Regions from separate parts of the Mesorhizobium sp. M0016 genome, predicted to be linked through region 3. Evidence: predicted binding sites of a transcription regulator. Region 3 holds the regulator's gene; each other region holds the start of a gene.
The links. Region 3 encodes LexA, which represses DNA repair genes until DNA is damaged. Its sites were predicted from a motif close to TGTTCNNNNTGTGTTCNG; they were not measured.

Region 1 (5,195 bases), on a different contig from region 3:
CAGGCTTGATCACCGGCGTCTTGCCCTGGTCCGGCGGCGGCTGCGTCATACCCTGGTCACCACTGGGCGGCGGCTGCAGCACGCCGCCGCAGGGACCGAGCGTGCTGGTCGATTCGCCACCGCCATTGGCGACCGGCGGCTTCTGACCATCGTCCTGAGGCTGCGCCTGGCAAGGCGCGGCACGGCCGTGCTGGTCGCCATTGTCCTGCGCAGCCGCCGGGTCGGCCAGCGCCAGGAGCAGCACGCATGGGATGAGGGGGAAAGTCTTCATGGTCCAGCTCCTCTGGATTCATCTCCTTGGCAAAGCAGACTAGTCCTTGGCAAAGCAGACTGGCGGCAATTGGTTCCACGGAGATGGAGTGGTTGCCGGAACCTGACAGCCGGGAAGTGAGTTCCACCTTCTCGACGCAAAGCCGCCCGGAGGAGGCAATCATGGAAGAACGAAACAGAAAACCCAATGACGAGGTCGAGGCGCCACCGAGCAAAAACGATGCCCGCGACAGGATCGCCAATGACGAGGTGGAAGCGCCGACGCCGCGCCGGCAGGATTGGGATGCGCTGCGTGGCGCAACGGTCCTGCCCGACGGAGCAGATGAGGAAAGCCTGCCGGACACCACCGGTGTCGAGAAGGAAGGCGAATTGCCCGAGGAGGATGACGACAACCCCTACCAGGACAGTGACGATGCCTTGCCCGACGACGCCGAGGAAGCCGCCATTGGTCACGACCTGGCGAGGCGCGGCGGCCCGTTCGACGAGGTGTAAGGCAGCGACCGCGGACTTTCGAGAGGTTTCCCGGGACGTCCACGCCGTCACCAGTTGGACCAAGGATGAGCTGAAGGCGATGCCGGAGCATCGCGATATTTCGAAGGATCCGGCTGGCCGGATCCTTCGTTTAAGGCGCCTTGGCGGTTTGGCTTAGCCCTTGTGGTCAAGGGCTGGACGGCAACAATCTCGGCACCTTCGACAGCCGAGAAGCAGCCGAGAAGCACAAGGCGAAGCCCAATATTCAAGCGCCGTCGAGGCCGCTCGCCTGAAATCTTCAAAGTGCGCAAGAAATCCCCGCCGCGGGCGGTGCAGACACGCTCCAGCATCGCAACGCTGCGAACCGGGCCATCGCCCGCCGGCACTTGAGTGCCGACGGGCTCTGACCTTCAGTTCGACCCGGGATCGCCGAGCGCCTCGGTGACGAAGGACGCCGCGATCAGGTCGTCGGCGTCGAGGCGTAGGGAGCCTTCGACACCCCCCATGATGGCCGCGACCTTCTGGAAGGTCTGCATCTCGTGTTCAGTAACGCTGGCGTCTCGCATCCTGGCTTTCAGATCGGCGATGCGTCGGCCCAGTGAGGCCGACGTTCCGATTTCTCTGTTCGACATGGTGGCCTGCTCCTCCCCCAACCCATGCTGTGGACGTACTCAAGTCTGCCTATATATAAGGCAGCGCGAATACAGTCGCCGCAACGCGCGATATCTGGGAAGGTTCCGGCGCCAAATAGTCACGAAATAATACGTGGTGGGACTCGGGTATGTTGAGCGCCGACGCGGCGATAGACACCGCAGCCAGCGGCTGCGGCCATCGGCCTGGCCAACCCGTGTCGCGGGTCGCGAATGCGGGTCGGACTTTGATCGCCGCGCGCGAACAGTCAGCGAGAGGCCGGAACCACGCCGGACACCGAGCGCGCCGTTTCGGGCGAAAACACCACGAAAGCAAAAACCAGAACGGCAGCGGCGACGATGAGCGAGCCGCCGGCGACGATCGGTTCAAGCGCCGGGTTTCCCTGCAGCATCACATACAGCGCCGGCAGCATGATCACCAGGCCGAGTGTGTAGAGCCCGTAGTGGATCATGGCGATGCGACGCGCCGCCTTTTGCGGATTGAGCGCGTAGTAGCCGCCGAAGATGGCGCTCGTCACCCAACCGAGCAGATTGATATGCGCGTGCGCCGGAAAAGCGGCGTGGTCACCCGAGATCGCCATCTGCAGGCCGGCCGCAATCCCCAACATCAGGAACAAGATGGCAGTTTTGAAAAAGAGTTCTGAAACCCTCGGCATGTCATTTCTCCCCCTATGCGGTCTGCGACCGCTTGCGACCTGGAGAATACACCCACGCGCAGAACTTTTCCACGCCCCGGTTATGGGGCCATGCCTGCACAGCTTTTTGCACGCTGTTCGACTTTTCTGGCTGCCACAACCCGGCGCCGCCGCGCTACGGCGTCAGCAAGATGTCGGCGCCCGCTCGCTCGTCGAACACCACCGCGCAGCCGCGCCCCAGCGCCACTGCCGACAGCGCGTTGGCCACCGTCTCGTCCGGCGATACGAAATCACCGGTCAGCACTCGCAACTCCTCCACCGCCCTGGCCATTGACACGCAGTGCCCGGCAACGCGATCGCTCGTGCAGGCGTCAATGACGCTGACGAGGTCGATCATCTCGAACTGGCCCATACCGGCCTCCACAAAAACAGCGTCCCGTCGCGGATATGAACGCCGAGGCGAGAGACAATGTTCCGCAGGTCCGATGCCCAGGCGGAGCACTCGACAGCCCGACCTGGAACGGGCCGGCCGGCGACAACCGCTTCGCTTGACAATAGGCCCTGTTTGTTCTCTATTTGTTCGGCAAAAACGCCTCTCACAACAGACGCGGCTAATGCTGCAACGCCGCAAAGGGAACGGTCGGGATGGAGCCCACCATCCTGCATGCGGATCTCGACGCCTTCTACGCCTCGGTCGAGCAGTTGCTCGACCCGGCGCTCAGGGGCAAGCCGATCGCCGTCGGCGGCGGCGTCGTGCTTGCCGCCTCCTACGAAGCCAGGGTTTTCGGCGTGCGCGGCGGCATGCCCGGACGAAGTGCGCGCGAGCTTTGCCCCGGACTGATTTTCGTCGGCGGCCATTTCGCCGACTATCAGCGGCTGGGCGACGCCGCCATCAAGGTGCTCGACGATTTCACGCCGCTGGTCGAGCGGATTTCCATCGATGAAGCCTTTGCCGACGTCGCCGGCTGCACGCATCTGTTCGGGCCGCCGGCCGAGATCGCCGCCACGGTGCGTCGGCGCGTCCGGGCAGAGCTCGGCCTGCCGATCTCGATCGGCGTGGCGCGCACCAAGCATCTGGCCAAGATCGCCTCGCAGGTGGCCAAGCCCGACGGGCTGGTGGTGGTCGATCCGGACACCGAACTTGCCTTCCTGCATGATCTGCCGGTCGGGCTGATGTGGGGCGTCGGCCCGGCGACCAGAGCGCGGCTGGCCGAGATCGGCATCGAGACCATCGGCCAGTTGGCAAAAACGCATAGCGGGGCGCTGCGAAGGTTGCTCGGGCCCGCCGCCGGCGAAAAGCTGGCGTCGCTGGCATGGAACCGCGACCCGCGAAAGCTCGAAACCCACAGGCCGTCGCATTCCGCCGGCGCGCAGTCGGCGCTTGGCAGACGGCCGGCCGAGGCGCGTATCTTCGGACCCGTCCTGCTGCATCTGGCAGACCGGGTCGCCAGCCGGCTCAGGGCGAAATCACGGCCCGGGCGCACGGTGACGGTGCGCGTGCGTTTCGCCGATCTGCACGCTGTCACACGCTCGCTGACGCTCGATCAGCCGATTTCGGCAACCGCGATGCTGGCCGAAATCGCCGGGGAGCTGGTGCGCGGCGTGCTGGCCGCCAACCCTCGGGAGAAGACCATCTCGCTGCTGGCGATCTCGGTGTCGCAGCTAGAAGAAAGTGCCGAGCTGCAGCTGGAGCTGCCGCTCGGGCTTGCCGATGAAAAGCAGCGGCCCGGCAGCAGGCAAGGCCTGGCGCGCTTTGGCACCGACCGCGCCATCGACAAGATCCGCCAGCGCTTTGGCAGAGAGGCTGTCGGCTATGGCGCCGTGGCGCTGGAAGCCCGGCGCTCGGTTCCCGATGCCTTCCGCGAACTGGCGGAGAAGGAACTGTGAGTGCGGCGCGACGGCAAGGCCAATGTTTAGGCTGGGCCAGTCCGCGCTGCATTGCCGCTCTGTTTGAGCAGGCCGACCAACCAGGCCAGACCCGCATCCATCAGCGCAACCTTCGGCACGATGCTGTTGATGTTGAAGTGGCCGAGCCGGATGGGCGCATCGACGCCGACGACACCGAAACGGCCGCCATACATGGCGAGGAACCGGCGCGGATAGGCCGATATCAGATCAGTCTGCGCAAGCACGGCCAGTCCGAACATGAAGTTGGGGACAGTCAGCGCGACGCGACGCGACGGGCCGCGTTCAGCCAGCACCCTGTCGACAAACCCGTTCGGATCGCCATTGCTCGAGACGACCATATGCTGCACGCTGCAATAGGCGTCGAGGCACGGATCGCCGGCGAAGCGGTGGCCGGCGCGCATGGCGACAACGAAATCCTCCTCATAGAGCTTGTCGACGGTGAAGCGTGCCGGCAGGCCGTCGAACGGAATCACCGCGACATCCATGGCGCGCGCTTCGAGTTCGGCGACACAGTCGCTCCAGGCAGTAGTGGGCGACGGTTCACCTTGGCGTGGCAGCAGTTGCCGGATGCCGATGTCGATGCCGGGGGCCAAAAGGCGGATCTGGTCGAGCAGCGGCGGCAGGAGCACGGACGACACCGCATCCGGCGCACCGATGGTGAAGCGGCGCGTCGAGCGGGCCGGATCGAACGGCTCGGCGCTGGCGATCACCCGGCGCACCCGCGCCAGGATCTCGGCCACCGGTTCGGCAAGCTCCGTTGCCCGGTCGGTGGGCACGACGCCGCGCGGCGTCTTCAGGAACAGCGGATCGCCAAGCAGCTTGCGCAGCCGGCCAAGGCCATGGCTGACCGCCGAGGCCGACAGGTTTAGCCGCTCCGCCGAGCGACCGACATGCCGCTCCTCCATGATGGCCTGGAACAAGACCAGCAAATTGAGATCGGCGCGCGCCAGGTCAATTTTGTTCAGCACATTCCTGAAATCATATCACTGGATTCAGCAGAGTAAAGTTGCGAATGCCTTCTTCGACGCGAAGACGGTGGTGCCGGTTTCGTCGGCACTCATTCAGAGAGGAGCAAATCCATGCCAAACTTTCCCAATTCGGTTCTGGTCACCGGCGCCTCCGGCGCCCAAGGGTCGGCCAATTGTCAGCGCTTGCCGCGCCGTCGGCGCCACGGTGCGTGTCCTGTTACGCAAGGGCTCGCCCGATCCGTTCGGCGATGGGGTCAGCATCGTGCGCGGTGATCTCGCCGACCCCGGCCGAC
Region 2 (5,195 bases), on a different contig from region 3:
CGGCCGCCAGGGCCATGTCGCCTATCCATTGCTCGCCGACAATCCGGTGCGCGGCCTGATCAGCCTGGTCGACGCCTTGCTGTCGCCCGTCTTCGACAAGGGCACGAAGGATTTTCAGCCGACCAATCTGGAAGTGACCTCGATCGATGTCGGCAACCCGGCGACCAATGTCATTCCGGCCAAGGCGACAGCCACCTTCAACATCCGCTTCAACGACACATGGACTGCCGAGACGGTGCAGGCCGAGATCCATAACCGCCTCGACCAGGCGGCGAAGCGCAAGAAATACCGGACCGGCAAGACGCCGGTCGACTACGAGCTGATCTGGCGCGACCGGCCGAGCCATGTCTTCCTGACGCGCGACGACAAGCTGATCGAGACGCTGCGCGGGTCGATCAAGGCGACAGTCGGCAAGGAGCCGGCGCTGTCCACCTCGGGCGGAACCTCGGATGCGCGTTTCATCAAGGACTATTGCCCGGTGGTCGAGTTCGGCCTGGTCGGCAAGACCATGCACATGGTCGACGAGCGCGTCGCACTGGCCGACCTCGAGACGCTGACCCAAATCTACCAGCGCTTCATCGATGACTGGTTCGAGCAGGGCTGATCATGCTTTCGGTTGACGAGACCTCTTCATCGCTTAACGGCGCCTGGCGGCTGATGCTCGGAAAGGCCGACGGCTTGCGGCTGCTCGACCTTTCGGCGGACGGCTTCTGGAATTCCTTCTTCGCCATCGTCGTCGCCGCGCCGGCGATGATCGTCGGGTGGGTCGGCACGGCCAACGAGATCGGCGATCCCAATGCGTTCGCCGGTCGGCTGGGCATGTTGGTTCGCCTGGCGACCGTCGACCTCGGCTCGTGGCTGCTGCCCCTGTTTGTGCTTGCCCTGGTCGCATCGCGCGCCGGCATTGGCGACCGCTTCGTCCACTATGTCGTCGCCAGCAACTGGGCGTCGGCGATCACCGCCTGGATGCTGCTGCCTTCAGCGCTGATCAGGCTTTTCCTGCCGTCCGGCAACCCGGTTGCCGAATTGGTGTGGCTGGTTCTGGTGGTGCTTTCGCTGGTACTCTCCTGGCGGATGACCAACGCCGCGATCGGCAAGGGCGCGGCTGTCGGCAGCGCCGTGTTCGCAGGCATGTTGGTGGTGTCTCTGGCCGTGTTGTTCGGCCTGGTGGCGCTGCTCGGCATCACTGTGCCGACCGCCGCTCCGGCCTAGAACTTTTCCGGATAGTCTACACCGACGAGAAAAAGCCCGTCGGGCGGCGCCACCTGGCCGCAGGCGGCGCGGTCTTGCGCCGCGAGCGCGGCCTTGAGGTCGGCGGCGGTCCAGCCGCCGTCGCCGACGCGTTTCAGCGAACCGACCATGGAGCGCACCTGGTTGTGCAGGAAAGAGCGCGCCGAGGCCCTGACTTCGATCAGGTCGCCCTGGCGGCTTACATCGAGCAGCTCCAGCGTCCGCACCGGACTGTTGGCCTGGCATTGCGTCGAGCGGAAGGTGGTAAAGTCATGTCGGCCGAGCAGGACTTTCGCCGCTTCGTGCATGGCGTCCGCATCGAGCCGCTTCGGCACCCACCAGACCTTGCCCTTTTCCATCGCTGCAGGCGCGCGCCGGTTGAGGATGCGGTAGAGATAGTGCCGTCCGCGGGCCGAGAAACGGGCGTCGAACTCATTGGGGACAACCGTCGCCTGCAGGATGGCGATGCGCGCGCCCGCCGCCTGCAGGTGCGCGTTGACGGCGTCGCGCACCTTGTCGTTTGGCCATGCCTTGGCGAGGTCGACATGCGCCACCTGGGCGGTCGCATGCACCCCGGCGTCGGTGCGGCCGGCGGCGCGTATCCGCACCGCCTCACCGCAGAATTTCTCGATCGCCTGCTCTATCGCCTGCTGCACCGAAGGCTGATCCGCCTGGTGTTGCCAGCCGGCGAAGAGGCTGCCGTCATATTCGATATCGAGACGAAAACGCGGCATACACCCTTCGTTCAGGCGGCGAGTGCGGTAAAGGCCTGGGCGTAGACCAGTTTGCCTTTTTCGGGTGCGTCACCCCAGGCCAGCGCCTGCAGCGCTTCGCCCTGATATTCGCTCTCGAACTTTTCGGCCCGCGCATGATTGTAGCCGAAGCGGCCGTAATAGGCCGGATCGCCCAACACAACGGCGAGCGTCTCGCCGGCATCCCTGAGGCGGATATGCGCCTCGCGGATCAGCGCACCGCCAATGCCCGAGCCGTGGAACGAAGGTTCCACCGCCAACGGCGCCAGCGCCACGGCTGCAAACTGCTTGCCGCCGTTCTGAACGAACAGCCTGGAAAACAGGATGTGGCCGACCACCTGGCCGTCTTCTTCCGCCACCAGTTCGACAACGGCGTCGCCGCCGGTGACCAGAGCGTCGACCAGCCCGGCCTCCGCCTGCTGGCCGAATGCGTGTTCCTCGACGAGGCGTATAGCCTCGCGGTCCCGCGGCGTCGCGCCGCGTATCGACATCATGCTCATGAGAACTTCATTCCTTTTTCGATCTTGGCCCCGCGCAGAAACTCCTGCGCGGCAGCAGGCTTTCCGCCCGCCCGTTGAACTTCGACCAGCCTGACCGCGCCCGACCCGCAGGCGACCGTCAGCCGGTCATCGAGAATTCCTCCCGACTCGCCCATGCTTTCAGAAAGCGTACCTTCCAAAAGCGTCGAGCGAAGCAGTTTCAGCCGTTCCGTGCGGCCGCCGATGTCGGCCTCGCACCAGGCGCCCGGGAATGGCGACAGGCCGCGAATGTGATTGTGGACCTCCGCAGCCGGGCGCGTCCAGTCCACACGTGTCTCCGACTTATCGATTTTCCTGGCGTAGGTCACCCTGTCAGCCGCCTGCAAAGTCGATGCCAGGGTATTTGTCTCCAATCGGGACAGCGCTTCCACCATCAGCGTGGCAGCAATATTCATCAAGCGGTCGTGCAGATCGCCGGCGGTCATGTCGGGCTCTATGGCGCATTTTTCAACCAGTGCCACCGGACCGGTGTCCAGGCCCTCTTCCATGCGCATCACCATCATGCCGGTTTCGACGTCGCCGGCCATAATGGCGCGCTGGATGGGAGCTGCACCACGCCAACGCGGCAAAAGCGAGGCGTGGCCGTTGAGGCAGCCGAGGCGCGGAGCCTCCAGAATACCCTTCGGCAACAGCAAACCATACGCGACGACGACCGCGACATCGGCACGCAACGCATGGAAAGCAGCTTGCTCGGCCTCGCCCTTCAGCGACAGCGGCGTGCGCACTTCGATGCCCAGCCGCTCAGCCTCGCGCTGCACCGGCGACGGTGTCAGCTCCAGCCCGCGGCGGCCCGCGGCGCGCGGCGGCTGGGTGTAGACGGCTGCTATCTCGTGCCCGGCCTCGGCAATCGCGCGCAGCACCGGCACCGAAAACTCCGGCGTGCCCATGAAGATGACGCGAAGCGGCATCTTCCCTATCCCACCAGCTTGCCCGGCGCCTTGTCCTTGGCGAGCTTCTTGAACTTCTTGACCACCATGTCGCGCTTCAGCTTCGAGATGTGGTCGATGAACAGCACACCGTTGAGATGGTCGATCTCGTGCTGCAGGCAGGTCGCCATCAGGCCTTCGGCCTCGATCTCCTGCAGCTTGCCGTCGCGGTCGAGATATTTCACGCGCACCGAGGCGGGACGCTCGACCTCGGCGTAATAGTCCGGGATCGACAGGCAGCCTTCCTCGTAGACCGAGCGAGCGTCGGCGCTTTCGAGGATTTCGGGATTGATGAAGACATGCGGCGCCGGCGGCTCGTCTTCCTTGGCGAGGTCGATGACCAGCATGCGCAGCGGCTCGCCGATCTGGATTGCGGCCAAGCCGATGCCCGGCGCATCATACATCGTCGCCAGCATGTCGTCGGCCAGTTTGCGCAAAGGCGCGTCGACGCGTTCGACCGGTTTGGAAACCTGGCGCAGGATAGGATCGGGAAGGATGATGAGCGGCTTGATCGACATGGCGCCTCACCTAAAACGTCGCAGGAGAAGCGTCAACCGGTGCGAATCGGTCTCGTTCACGTTTTGATCTGTGCCAGGTCTGCGAATCGGCTATGCTGGCGGGATGAACGACCTGAGCACCATCCTTTCCGAATCCGTTGCCCGGCTTGGCGCCACGACGATCACGCTCGGCCATGCACTGGCCCTCGGCGCGCTGGTGTTTCTCGGCCTGTTCCTGGCGCTTGTCGTGGCGCTGTGGCGATCGGCCAAGGCGCGCACCATCGCCGCGGCGGAAGCCGCCGACCACGCCCGCGACGCCGAGGCGCGGATGGCCGGCATTTTGCAAAGCCAGGCCGAGATGCAGGGCCGCATGGGCGCCATCGCCGACGTGTTCGGCGCAAGGCAGGCCGAACTCAACCAGTCGATCGGCCAGCGCCTCGACGCCATGACCGGCAGGCTCGGTCAAACCATGACCGAACAGACCAAATCGACGCATGAGAGCCTCGCCAAACTGCAGGAACGGCTGGCGGTCATCGACACCGCGCAAGGCAACATTCAGTCGCTGGCCGGCCAGGTCGTGCAATTGCAGGCGATCCTGTCCAACAAGCAGACGCGCGGCGCCTTCGGCCAGTCGCGCATGGAGGCGATCGTCGCCGACGGCCTTCCGATGGGCGCCTACGAGTTCCAGGCAACGCTGTCAAACGGCAGCCGTCCCGACTGCCTGGTCAGGATGCCGAACGGTGCGCCGCAGCTTGCCATCGACGCCAAGTTTCCGCTGGAAGCCTGGAACGCCATCCGCGCCGCCGATGGCGCCGAACAACAGAAGATCGCGGCCCAGGCTTTCCGCCGCGACATCGAAATTCACGTCCGCGATATCTCGGAAAAATACCTGATCCAGGGCGAGACGCAGGACACCGCCTTCATGTTCGTGCCGTCGGAATCGGTGTTCGCCGAAATCCACGAGAATTTCGACGCCGTGGTCCAGAAGGCGCACCGGGCGCGTGTCATCATCGTCTCGCCGTCGCTTTTGATGCTGTCGATCCAGGTCATCCAGGCCATCCTCAAGGACGCCCGCATGCGCGAACAGGCGCATCTGATCCAGGGCGAGGTGATCCGGCTGATGGAGGACGTCGCGCGCGTCGACGAACGCGTGCGCCGGTTGCAGACGCATTTTGGCCAGTCGGCCAAGGATATCGACGAGATACTGGTGTCGACGTCGAAGGTGACCAAGCGCGGCCAAAAGATCGAAGC
Region 3 (5,195 bases):
CTCGGCCACCTCACGGTGGCGTGGCGCGCGCTCGAACTGCGATATGGCCTCACCGTCCCAGGAAAGGCCGAGCCAGGTCAGCCCATCCAGAATGGCCTGTGTCGCCGCCTCGTTGAAGCGTTCGCGGTCGGTGTCCTCGATGCGCAGCACCATCGTGCCGCCGGTGTGCTTGGCGTACAGCCAGTTGAACAGTGCGGTGCGCGCGCCGCCTATATGCAGATAGCCGGTGGGCGAGGGGGCAAAACGGGTGACGACCGTGTCGGACATGGAACTCTCGGGAACCTTGGAAAGCGGGGCGTGATCGCGCGGGCTTTCGCGCTTTGCGCGTTCATGTAGCATAGGAGGTCTGGGGCGCAAGGGGCAGACCCGATGGCTGGATGAGGCCGGGGCACGTTGCCAATTATCGGTTGCGTCAACGGGCGCCGGAGCCTTGTAGCACAAAATCTGTTCGCACCTCCGCGCAACCTCGTTTGGCAGCAGCGTCAATGTCTGGGTTTCATTCGGCTGCAGCGTCCGTCACAGTGCCTGGAACATCGCTGCGACGGTGGTAGCCTCCTCTGACGAGCGGACATTTCTTCACGGAGGCGGCACTGCCCGACTACAAAGCCGCCGTGACAGCGTTGGCTTGGTCACGCATATTGACCTTTCTGCAATCATTATCGTGAACACCGCAACTGTGTGCAGTCCGGTCTCGCCACTAAGGAAGCATGATTGAAAGAAGGACTACCGATGACCAGAAACGCCGACCATACGGAGGGTGATCCGTTCTACCATGGCACCCGGGCGGATTTGAAACCCGGGGATCTGCTGAGCGTCGGCCACCCTTCCAATTTCAGAGGTAAACCACTGTCATGGATCTATTTCACCCAGACACTGGAAGCCGCCATCTGGGGAGCAGAGCTTGCAACGGGTGACGGTCGTCAAAGGATTTACATCGTAAAGCCGACGGGGTTTTTCATGGATGACCCTAACCTGACCGATAAAAAATTTCCCGGTAATCCGACGAAATCCTACCGCTCCCGTGATCCGTTACTCATCCTGGGGGAGCTCGCTGAATGGCAGGGTCATACACCCGAACAATTGAAGGCAATGCACGATGGGCTTGCTCGCCTGAGGGCGGAGGGCCGGGATATGATTGAGGATTGAGCGTCCTTGGCGAGTGATGGTCAATTCCGGCGCGGTGGACGCGATCACGCGGACTTTCGCGCTTTGCGCGTTCATGTAGCATAGGGGTCTGGGGCGCAAGGGGCAGACCCGATGGCTGGACGTGGCCGGGGCACGAAGGAAGGCGAAGGCGCCGAGGCAAGCGTCAGCGAACGCTCGCTGTTTGCCGATAGTCCCTATGCCGAGCCGCTGCCCCTCGCGCTCCCTGAGCCGCATCCCGGCGTCGCGCCTGCGCTGCCCGGTCACGCGTTGCCGGCGCAAGTCACAGCGCCCGGATCTATCGCCCGTCTGCGCAGACGGCTTCGCCGTCCGTCATGGCCCGCGCTCCGCCGCAGCCTTGCCGTGGCCGCCAACACGGAGCTCGACCGGGGCGTCGCCTTCCTGCTGGTGCCGGTTTTCCTGGCGGCCGGCGTCATCATTTATTTCTCGCTGGCCGGCGAGCCGGGCTTTGCGCAGCCAATCGCCATTGTGGTGCTGGCGACATGTTGCGCTGTCGCCACGCGATCGCGGCCGAGGACGCATCTGTTCTGCATGGCCGCGATGCTGTGCGCGCTCGGCGTCGTCGCCGCCAAAGTCGAGACCTGGCGCGCCGGAACGCAGATGCTCGGCTCCGAGATTCAGACACGGCTGACCGGCCGCGTCGTCAGTCTCGAACAGATGGAAAGCGGCCGCATCAGGCTGACGCTCGACGTGGTTTCGACCGCTTACCCCGAGCTGCGTTACGCCCCGGAGCGGGTCAGGCTCTCGGCGCGGACCGTTCCCGCCGATATGACCGCCGGCTCCCTGATCACCGGCTATGCCAGGCTGTTGCCGCCGACCGGTCCGGTGCGGCCGGAGAGCTACGATTTCTCCTTCGACAGCTATTTCACCGGTATCGGCGGCAGCGGCTTCTTTCTCGGCAATCCGAAAACCATTGCTACGCAGGGGCCGCCGCCGCTGACCGCGCGGCTCTCCTCGGCAATCGAGAACGCGCGCGAAAACATTGCCGACCATATCAGGGGCAAGATCGGCGGCGCCGAAGGCGAGATTGCCGCGGCGTTGATTGTCGGGGTGCGCGCCGGCATCCCGGACGAGGTCAACGAAGCGATGCGGCGCACCGGCATCTACCACATCATCTCCATCTCCGGCCTGCACATGGCGCTGGTTGCCGGCACCATCATGGCGTTGCTGCGTGGCGCCTTTGCGCTGTTTCCCGATTTCTCTTCGCGCCGCCCAGTCAAGAAATATGCAGCAGTGGCAGCACTCGTCTCCATCGCCGCCTATCTCGTCATTTCAGGCATCGTGGTCGCCGCCGAGCGCAGTTTCATCATGCTAGCGGTCATGCTGGTCGCGGTACTCTTCGATCGTGCCGCGCTCACCATGCGCAATCTGGCGATCTCCGCCATTGCCGTCATCCTGGTGTCGCCGCACGAGGTGGTCGGTCCCAGCTTCCAGATGTCGTTTGCCGCCACAGCCGCCCTTGTCGGCGCCTATGCCGGCTGGGCCGATTACCGCGCCGACAAGGTGAGAACGCCGCTGGCAAAGCGCTCCTTCGTCGGCTTCCTGTCGCGAAAATTCGCGCTGGCCATGGGCGGCCTCGCCATGACCTCGATCATCGCCGGCAGTGCAACCTTGCTGTTCGCCATCTGGCATTTTCAGCGTGTGTCGCCGCTCAGCCTGATCGCCAATCTGGCCGTGATGCCGATTGTTTCGTTGATCGTCATGCCCTTTGCCGTGCTCAGCGCACTGGCGATGCCGTTCGGCGCCGACGGGCCGTTCCTCTATGTGATGGGCAAGGGTCTGATGGCGATGATCGCTATATCGGCCTGGATTTCCGAGCGCTCGCCGGTCGACGCCGTCGGGCTGATCTCCATCCGCTCGGTGCTGTTGGTGGCAGTCGCCCTCGTCATCGCCACCATGGCCACCACCTGGCTCAGGCTGGCGGCCGTGCCTTTCGCGCTGGCCGGCCTGTTGACGGTGCCGCAGGTGCTTACGCCCGACGTGCTCATATCCGAGGACGCACATTTGGTGGCCATGCCGATCGGTGGCGGCGAACTCGCCCTCAACCGCGAACGCTCCAACGAATTCACCACGGACAATTGGAAACGGGCGCTGCGGGCCGAAACCATTGTCCCGCCCGAGATTTTCGAGGCAACAGATACGCGGTTCGATCTCGATCCGCTCGATCTGCCGCCCGGCTCGCCCTTCTATTGCACCGGCGATCTCTGTATCGCTCGACACCCTTCCGGAGCCATTGTAGCTCTTGCGAAAGACCGCAAGACGGCGCGGCCGGCCTGTGCCTTCGCGAGCCTGATCGTCATCGATGACGCCACCGCCTACAATCCGTGCCGCGACCCGCTGGTCCTGGTCGTGACGAAGAAACAGCTGGCCCGCGACGGCAGCGCCGCCGTCTTCTTCGATCCGCAATCGGCAGCGGCAGCGCCAACCATCCGGTTCGCCGTCGACAAGCCGTATCGCCCCTGGCACGAGCAACGCCGCTTCTCCCGCGACGCGCGCGGCCTGCCGCCTTACAACCAGCGTGAAAAGTACAAACCCAAGCCGGCTCAGTAGCGCCGGATCAATCCGACAAGCTTGCCCTGCACCTTCACCCTGTCCGGTCCAAAAATGCGGGTCTCGTAGGCCGGGTTGGCGGCTTCCAGGGCGATCGAGGCGCCCTTGCGGCGGAAGCGTTTCAGGGTCGCTTCCTCATCGTCGACCAACGCCACCACGATCTCGCCGGGGCTGGCTGTGTCGGCATTGCGGATGATGACCGTGTCGCCATCGAAAATGCCGGCCTCGATCATCGAATCGCCCTTGACCTCGAGCGCGTAGTGTTCACCGCCCATGATCATGTCGGGCGGCACCGAGATCGAATGGGTCTGATGCTGGATGGCGTCGATCGGCACGCCGGCGGCGATGCGTCCCATCACCGGGATTGAAATCGAGGAAACGGCATCGTCATTGCCGGCAGACATCGAACGCGACGGCGAGCCCGGCCTGATCTGGCGGCCGAGACCGCCTTGGCCCATCCCGCCTTGTCCCTGGCCGCCTTGCCCTTGGCCGGCTTGACCAAGACTGCCCTGAATGACGCTCGGCGAAAACTTCCTCGCCGCGTTGAGGCCTGGTGCGATCGAGTCGGGTAGCCGCAGCACTTCCAGCGCGCGCGCCCGGTTCGGCAGCCGGCGAATGAAACCGCGCTCCTCAAGCGCTGTGATCAGTCGGTGGATGCCGGACTTGGAGGCGAGGTCGAGCGCTTCCTTCATCTCGTCGAAGGACGGCGGGATTCCGCTCTCCTTCAGGCGTTCATGGATGAACATCAGAAGCTCATGTTGTTTGCGCGTCAGCATCGCGGCCCCCAAGGGTTCTGAAACCAGAATCAGAAAAAACAAACCCAGAACAAACACTATCTGTTCCAGTTGTGTTCCGCAACCTTTTAAAGTTTAATGAATGTGTTGACGTTTTGTTCAGCGTAACGTTCGGCGCTGCGAGCGCCGCCTGCGCCCAGTTGCCAGCAACGGGGTGAAACGAAGACAAGTGGCCTGCGTCGTCGGCTACGATCGCCGCTTCCTTTTCGGACGGGGCTGCGCAGCATCCGCGCCGGGTTCGCTCTGGGCATAGACCCGCAGCGTGTAGCCGATGTGAGCGGTCATCAGAGTTTTCGCACGTTCGACGTCGCGATCGAGGGCCGCTTCCATCAGGGCGGTATGGTGTTCGATCGCCACGGCGTCGCGCAGGGCCGCCACGGCCTTCCGGTGCCCATCCGTGCGGCCGGCGGCGGCGCGCAGCGTCGGGGCCAGACCCAGAAAGCGGTGATGGCGATGCAATTGGTCGGAAATCGTTGCATTGAAGCGCAGCAGCCAGCTGGATGTCGCGGCACTGAGCAGCGCCGCATGGAAGGCCTCGTGTTTTTCGTACCACGCGTCGACCGCATCATCCGATGGATCGTCGAGAACAGACCCGCACCGTGAGAGACGATAGTGGGCGGCAACGACCGCGTCTTCCCACTCGCGGTCGCCCTTCTCGACCGATTCCACCAGCAGGGGCAGTTCGAC

Region 1: a site for LexA is predicted at 2,593-2,610, ahead of dinB (DNA polymerase IV). Genes of this name have one in related genera too.
Region 2: a site for LexA is predicted at 4,019-4,036, ahead of NKJ88_RS04315 (DNA recombination protein RmuC). Genes of this name have one in related genera too.

The regions. Positions count from the first base shown of each region.
Region 1 covers NZ_JAMYVM010000003.1:75,339-80,533, forward strand. The annotation lists gene NKJ88_RS05370 (hypothetical protein) at 1-271, opposite strand, end outside; gene NKJ88_RS05375 (hypothetical protein) at 433-762, shown strand; gene NKJ88_RS05380 (hypothetical protein) at 1,152-1,373, opposite strand; gene NKJ88_RS05385 (heme-copper oxidase family protein) at 1,640-2,047, opposite strand; gene NKJ88_RS05390 (hypothetical protein) at 2,202-2,438, opposite strand; gene dinB (DNA polymerase IV) at 2,672-3,913, shown strand; gene NKJ88_RS05400 (LysR family transcriptional regulator) at 3,940-4,902, opposite strand; gene NKJ88_RS05405 (SDR family oxidoreductase) at 5,108-5,195, shown strand, end outside.
Region 2 covers NZ_JAMYVM010000002.1:302,378-307,572, forward strand. The annotation lists gene dapE (succinyl-diaminopimelate desuccinylase) at 1-604, shown strand, start outside; gene NKJ88_RS04290 (hypothetical protein) at 607-1,212, shown strand; gene truA (tRNA pseudouridine(38-40) synthase TruA) at 1,209-1,964, opposite strand; gene NKJ88_RS04300 (GNAT family N-acetyltransferase) at 1,976-2,482, opposite strand; gene fmt (methionyl-tRNA formyltransferase) at 2,479-3,429, opposite strand; gene def (peptide deformylase) at 3,435-3,965, opposite strand; gene NKJ88_RS04315 (DNA recombination protein RmuC) at 4,069-5,195, shown strand, end outside.
Region 3 covers NZ_JAMYVM010000007.1:55,259-60,453, forward strand. The annotation lists gene gltX (glutamate--tRNA ligase) at 1-267, opposite strand, end outside; gene arr (NAD(+)--rifampin ADP-ribosyltransferase) at 730-1,146, shown strand; gene NKJ88_RS12705 (ComEC/Rec2 family competence protein) at 1,258-3,714, shown strand; gene lexA (transcriptional repressor LexA) at 3,708-4,490, opposite strand; gene NKJ88_RS12715 (GntR family transcriptional regulator) at 4,695-5,195, opposite strand, start outside.